2 regions of the Streptomyces europaeiscabiei genome follow, and region 1 is predicted to be linked to the other one. Evidence: riboswitches for the same ligand, from Rfam matches in the RefSeq annotation. Region 1 holds a riboswitch; the other holds the start of a gene.

Region 1 (3,401 bases):
GATCCGCGCCCCGGCCTGGGGCACGCCGAGCGACGCGGACAGCACCTCCTCGAGCTCGTTGCCGGGCCACCCGCCGTGCCCGTGGGGATGTGCCTGTGCCGGAAAGTCCGCCGGGAAGTCCATCTGCTGCCTACCGCTTTGCTCCGTGATGCTGTTGTCCCTGCACCTTAATGCCACCGACTCGCCGGGGCGCCCCTCAAGGAACGCGGGACAGCGCCGACCGGCGGCTCGGCCGCGTGGGCGCGACCAGCCACGCCGTACCCGCGGTCCGCGACGCACAGCACCCCCGACGCTCTCCCGGATCTCACCCCCCGAAGTCGATCCGCTTCAAGACGTCCGCCGCGGCCCGATCGATGATCACCGCTGCCCCGCACCCCTCCGGCAGCCTGCCCCGCTCCGCCGCCCGCAGCAGCTGCCTCATCGCCCCCCTGTGCCGGGCGAAGGCGTACCGCGACACGCCCCTTCCCCGCTCCCGCTGCCCGTCCCGCGCCTCGTCGGGCGTCACGTCGAGCAACAGCAGATGCAGGGTGCCGCCCCGCCTTCTGGCCTCACGCGCGAGCCAACTTCGTACCCACGCCTGCGCCCCGCAGTCGTGCACGACGACGCCCTCCCCCGAGCGGAGGGCACGCCGCAGGCCCGCGTAGTGCGCGAGGCGCACGAAGGGCCGGTAGGCCGCGTACGGCAGGTGGCGGGCGAAGCGCGCGTCGAAGCGGTCCCGGGTGTCCTGGGAGTCGATCCGGACGCCGGGCACGGACCGCCGCATCAGCGTCGACTTGCCGCTGCCCGGGAGCCCGGTGACCACCACCAGGTCGTCCGGTCCGAAGGACAGTCCGTGGGGGCTCCGCCCAGCACGCTCCCTGAGGTCGCGGACGACCGGCCTCGGGAACGGGCCGCACGCCTCACCGGCCGGTACGACGGGCTGCTTGGGCATGGCGATGCCCGAAGTGGTCGCGTACGCCGTGGTCCTGTTCACCGTGATCGTCCTCCCCAGGGGAATGGGTATGGAGTCCCATCCCCACAGACCGTAAAGAAAAGGTAATGCCCGATCCCTCCTGGTTCAGTCCTCGTATGGCCACAAGACTGCTACGGACCGCTGTGTCTGCCTGTGCTCGTCGTGTCCCCACCTGTGAAAGGTCCCCCTGCCGCACCACGTCGATGCGTGCAATGATGTGCGCGCCAACTGCATACCGGCCGCTTGAATCCGCGCGGGAGAGCTCCCAGCAGTCTCGCTGGGGCGCCGAAGGAGCAAGTCCCTCCCTTGAATCTCTCAGGCTCAGATACCGCGTGGGCGAGGCACATCTGAAAAGCGGGCCGCACCTCTTCTTGCGCAGAGGACGGCTCCACCCAAGGTGCAAACCATGACCACCAGTACGTGCGGTCGTGGTGAACCTCTCAGGTTCCGATGACAGATGGGGAGGATCGCCCTCGCCTGTCATGCCCTGGGAGCAGAACCGATGAGCAGTAGCCCCACCGCTGGATCGCGCCGTACCGCGCTCGATGCCCTGCATCGCTCGCTCGGTGCGACGATGACCGACTTCGCAGGCTGGGACATGCCCCTGCGCTACGGCTCCGAACGCGACGAGCACACCGCCGTCCGCACGAAGGCCGGCCTCTTCGACCTCTCCCACATGGGCGAGATCACCGTCTCCGGCCCGCAGGCCGCCTCGCTGCTCGATCACGCGCTGGTCGGCAACATCGGCGGTGTGAAGCCCGGCCGCGCCCGCTACACCATGATCTGCCGCGAGGACGGCGGCATCCTCGACGACCTGATCGTCTACCGCCTGGGCGAGACCGAGTACATGGTCGTCGCGAACGCCTCCAACGCCCAGGTCGTGCTGGACGCGCTCGTCGAGCGTTCCGCCGGGTTCGACGCCGAGGTGCGGGACGACCGGGACGCGTACGCGCTGCTCGCCGTCCAGGGCCCCGAGTCGCCCGGCATCCTGGCCGCCCTCACCGACGCCGACCTCGACGGTCTGAAGTACTACGCGGGGCTGCCCGGCACGGTCGCCGGGGTCCCCGCGCTGATCGCCCGGACCGGGTACACCGGTGAGGACGGCTTCGAGCTGTTCGTGAAGCCGGAGCACGCCGTCGAGCTGTGGCAGGCGCTGACCAAGGCGGGCGAGGGCGCGGGCCTGGTGCCCTGCGGGCTGTCCTGCCGGGACACGCTGCGCCTGGAGGCGGGCATGCCGCTGTACGGTCACGAGCTGACCACCGAGCTGACGCCGTTCGACGCCGGGCTCGGGCGCGTCGTGAAGTTCGAGAAGGAGGGCGACTTCGTCGGGCGTACGGCGCTGACTGCGGCCGCCGAGCGCGCCGCCTCGGCCCCGCCCCGCGTCCTCGTCGGCCTGGTCGCCGAGGGCCGCCGGGTGCCGCGCGCCGGATACCCGGTCGTCGCCGACGGCAAGGTGATCGGCGAGGTCACCTCCGGCGCTCCCTCCCCGACGCTGGGCAGGCCGATCGCCATGGCGTACGTCGACGCCACGCACGCCGCGCCGGGCACGGCCGGTGTGGGCGTGGACATCCGGGGCAGCCACGAGCCGTACGAGGTCGTGGCGCTGCCGTTCTACAAGCGGCAGAAGTGACACCTTCGTAGTCGTCCGCCCGTAGTCGTGTGCGAGGTCGTACACGTAGTCGTTCGGAAGCGGCACCCGTGTGGACCCCGAGAGTGACACTGGGCACATCCGCGCTGCTCAACAGCGGTTTCAGCAGTCCCCCCCCTTCCTCACCACTCCCCCGCGTACAGGAGAATTCAGGCCATGAGCAACCCCCAGCAGCTGCGTTACAGCAAGGAGCACGAGTGGCTGTCGGTCGCCGAGGACGGCGTCTCGACGGTCGGCATCACGGAGTTCGCGGCGAACGCGCTCGGCGATGTCGTCTACGCCCAGCTTCCCGAGGTGGGCTCCACCGTGGCCGCGGGCGAGACCTGCGGCGAACTGGAGTCCACGAAGTCGGTCAGCGACCTGTACTCACCGGTCTCCGGTGAGATCACCGAGATCAACGAGGACGTCGTCAACGACCCGTCGCTGGTGAACACCGCCCCGTTCGAGGGCGGCTGGCTGTTCAAGGTACGAGTCGCGCAGGAGCCGGACGACCTGCTCACCGCCGACGAGTACGTCGCCCACACCGCCGGCTGAGAGGACGAGGTCGTACGCATGTCGCTTCTGAACACGCCCCTGCACGAGCTGGACCCCGAGGTCGCCGCCGCCGTCGACGCCGAGCTGCACCGCCAGCAGTCCACCCTGGAAATGATCGCCTCGGAGAACTTCGCCCCCGTCGCGGTCATGGAGGCCCAGGGCACCGTCCTGACCAACAAGTACGCCGAGGGCTACCCCGGCCGCCGCTACTACGGCGGCTGCGAACACGTCGACGTCACCGAACAGATCGCCATCGACCGCCTCAAG
Region 2 (3,401 bases), 5.5 Mb from region 1:
TGACCGCGTTGACGGGATCCGTCGGGCTCGCGGCCTGCAAGATGCTCGCGAAGATCGGCTCCGAGCAGGCCAAGCCGGACGGGCTGGTGCTGATCGAGCCCGGGACCGAGCGGGCGTTGCTGGGGCCGATGTCCGTGCGGATCCTGCCGGGGGTGGGGCCGGCGACCGGGGACCATCTGCGGCGGGCCGGGATCACCACGGTCGAGGAGATCGTGGAGGCGGGGGAGGACGAGGTCGTTCGGCTGCTGGGAAAGGCCCATGGGCACGGGCTGTACGCGATGGCGCTGGCGCGGGACGACCGGGCGGTGGTGGCCGAGCGGGACACGAAGTCGGTGTCGGTGGAGGACACGTACGACGTGGACATCCATGACCGGGTGCGGGTCCGGATGGAGGTGCAGCGGCTTGCGGACCGGTGCGTGCGGAGGTTGCGGGGGGCCGGGCTGTCGGGCCGGACGATCGTGTTGAAGGTGCGGCGGTACGACTTTTCGACGCTGACCCGGTCGGAGACGTTGCGTGGGCCCACGGACGACCCTGCGGTGGTGCGGGAGGCGGCGGCGCGGCTGCTGGAGGCCGTGGACACGACGGGTGGGGTGCGGTTGCTGGGGGTGGGGGTGAGCGGGCTCGCCGACTACACGCAGGAGGACTTGTTCGCGCAGGCGGCGGGGGAACCGGAGCCCGTGGAGGAAGAGGCCGGGGCCGCTGCGGAGGTGCCCGCGGTGGAGGAGAGCGCGGGTGCGGAGCGGCAGTGGAGGGCCGGACATGACGTACGGCATACCGAGTACGGGCATGGGTGGGTGCAGGGGAGCGGGCTGGGGCGGGTGACCGTGCGGTTCGAGACGCCGCTCGACGTGGGGCCGGGGCGGGTGCGGACCTTCAGGACGGGCGATCCGGCGCTGGAGCCGGCGGAGCCGTTGCCGCTGGTGCCGGACGGGGTGCGGGGCTGAGGCGGGCGGGGACCGCCTGTCCTGTCTGCGCCGCCGTCGTGGAGCGCCGGTGGGGCGGGCCGGAGGAGGGCGTGAGGAAGCGACGTGAGGGAGGGCCCGGCCAGGCAGGCGAAGTCAAGGAGCGTGGGGAAGGGGGAGGAGAGGCCACGGACTCCCCCGGTGCCATCGGTCAGACGTCTTCCTGCCCCGCGACGTTTCCGAAGTTGCGGTCCATGGGTGGGGGCGGGGCTATGTCCAGGCCGTAGTGGTGGTAGAGCTGGAGTTCTTGCTCCGGGGAGAGGTGGCGGCCTACGCCGAAGTCGGGGGCGTCCTTGATGAGGGTGCGGTCGAAGGGGACATGGAGGGTGCCTTCGATCAGTTCGCTGGGCTCCAGGGGGACGAAGGCGTCACGGCCGAAGAACCCCATGCGTATCGCGGCCCACTCGGGGATGCCGGTGGCGTCGTCCAGGTAGACCTCGTCCACGGTGCCGATCTTGCTGCCCTTGCGGTCGAACGCCTTGCGGCCGATCAGGTTGCGCGGATCGATGTCGGTCTGCACGGGCCCTCCAAGTGGTTCGCAGAGGAGTCGCAAATCATCCCTCACCCCTACGAAAAGGCACAACGGGGAAGGTGGCCACTCGAAGACTCGTGCGTGGGTCGCGCTGATACCCTGGCAGCGGCTGCTGACCCCGTGCGGGAGAGTCCTCCGGACACCATCCGGAGGCGCCGAAGGAGCAACTCCTCCCCGGAATCTCTCAGGCTCACGTACCGCACGGACGAGGTCACTCTGGAAAGCAGAGCGGGTGTCACGGCTTCCGCTCTCACCGACGGTGAAAGCCGGTTCGTTCCTGGACCGGTGAAGCTCTCAGGTTGAGATGACAGAGGGGGAGGCCGTCGGGGCGCCCGTGCCGTGGTGCCCCTCGAAGGTCGTGTCAGACCAGGAGGCCTCCGCAATGACCGCCCATCGCATTCCGCTCTCCGAGCTCGAACAGGGAATCCCCTTCGAGCGGCGCCATATCGGCCCAGATGTCGAGGCGCGGGCCAAGATGCTCGCGCACGTCGGGTACGGCTCGCTCGACGAGCTGACGGCGGCCGCGGTCCCGGAAGTGATCAAGAACGCCGAGGCGCTGGACCTTCCCGGCGCGCGGACCGAGGCCGAGGTGCTCGCCGAGCTGCGTTCGCTCGCGGACCGCAACCAGGTGCTCGGCTCGATGATCGGGCTCGGGTACTACGGGACGTTCACGCCGCCCGTCATCCTGCGGAATGTCATGGAGAACCCGGCCTGGTACACCGCTTACACGCCGTACCAGCCCGAGATCTCCCAAGGGCGACTCGAGGCTCTTCTCAATTTCCAGACCATGGTGGCCGAGCTGACCGGTCTGCCCACCTCCGGGGCCTCCCTGCTGGACGAGGGCACTGCTGCCGCCGAGGCCATGGCGTTGTCCCGCCGTATGGGGAAGAACAAGAAGGGGCTCTTCCTCGTCGACGCGGACGTGCTGCCGCAGACGATCGCCGTGATCGAGACCCGTGCAGAGCCGACCGGCGTCGAGGTCGTCGTCGCCGACCTCGGCGCGGGGATTCCGGCCGACATCGCCGGGCGGGAGATCAACGGGGTGCTGCTCCAGTACCCGGGCGCCTCCGGTGTCGTACGGGATCTGAAGCCTGTCATCGAGCAGGCGCACGCACTCGGCGCGCTCGTGACCGTCGCCGCCGATCTGCTGGCGCTGACGCTGCTCGCGTCCCCCGGTGAGCTGGGCGCCGACATCGCGGTCGGGACGACGCAGCGGTTCGGTGTGCCGATGGGCTTCGGTGGGCCGCACGCGGGCTACATGGCCGTGCAGGAGAAGTTCGCACGCAGCCTGCCCGGACGGCTCGTCGGGGTCTCCGTGGACGTGGACGGGCACAAGGCGTACCGGCTCGCCCTGCAGACGCGGGAGCAGCACATCCGCCGGGAGAAGGCGACCAGCAACATCTGCACGGCGCAGGTGCTGCTCGCCGTGATGGCCGGTATGTACGCCGTTTACCACGGGCCGGAGGGGCTGCGGACCATCGCCGGGCGTACCCACCGGTACGCCACCGTGCTCGCCGCGGGGCTCGCGGCCGGTGGGATCGAGGTCGTGCACGGGGCGTACTTCGACACGCTCACCGTGCGGGTGCCGGGGCGGGCCGGTGAGGTGGTGGCCGCCGCGCGGGAACATGGCGTGAATCTGCACCTCGTGGACGCCGACCTGGTGTCGATCTCCTGCGACGAGACCACGACGCGGGCGCAGCTGGGCGCCGTGTGGACCGCCTTCGAGGTGGAGGGGGACGTCGAGGCCCTCGACGCCGCCGCCGCGGACACGCTGCCCGAGGGGCTGCTGCGGTCGGACGACTACCTCACGCACCCGGTGTTCCACGAGTACCGCTCCGAGACCGCGATGCTGCGCTACCTGCGCCGGCTCGCCGACCGGGACTACGCGCTGGACCGGGGCATGATCC

Evidence for each region. Region 1 has a riboswitch for glycine ahead of gcvT (glycine cleavage system aminomethyltransferase GcvT). Riboswitches for the same ligand answer to the same signal wherever they lie in the genome.
Region 2: linked by a shared signal. The riboswitch ahead of gcvP (aminomethyl-transferring glycine dehydrogenase) and the one ahead of gcvT (glycine cleavage system aminomethyltransferase GcvT) in region 1 are both predicted to bind glycine.

The regions. Positions count from the first base shown of each region.
Region 1 is NZ_CP107841.1:7,302,327-7,305,727, reverse strand. Features, by position in the region: gene OG858_RS32080 (enhanced serine sensitivity protein SseB) at 1-123, opposite strand, end outside; gene OG858_RS32075 (AAA family ATPase) at 305-973, opposite strand; glycine riboswitch at 1,197-1,293, shown strand; glycine riboswitch at 1,294-1,419, shown strand; gene gcvT (glycine cleavage system aminomethyltransferase GcvT) at 1,455-2,582, shown strand; gene gcvH (glycine cleavage system protein GcvH) at 2,757-3,134, shown strand; gene glyA (serine hydroxymethyltransferase) at 3,153-3,401, shown strand, end outside.
Region 2 is NZ_CP107841.1:1,767,705-1,771,105, reverse strand. Features, by position in the region: gene OG858_RS07525 (DNA polymerase IV) at 1-944, shown strand, start outside; gene OG858_RS07520 (PRC-barrel domain-containing protein) at 1,114-1,482, opposite strand; glycine riboswitch at 1,608-1,704, shown strand; gene gcvP (aminomethyl-transferring glycine dehydrogenase) at 1,877-3,401, shown strand, end outside.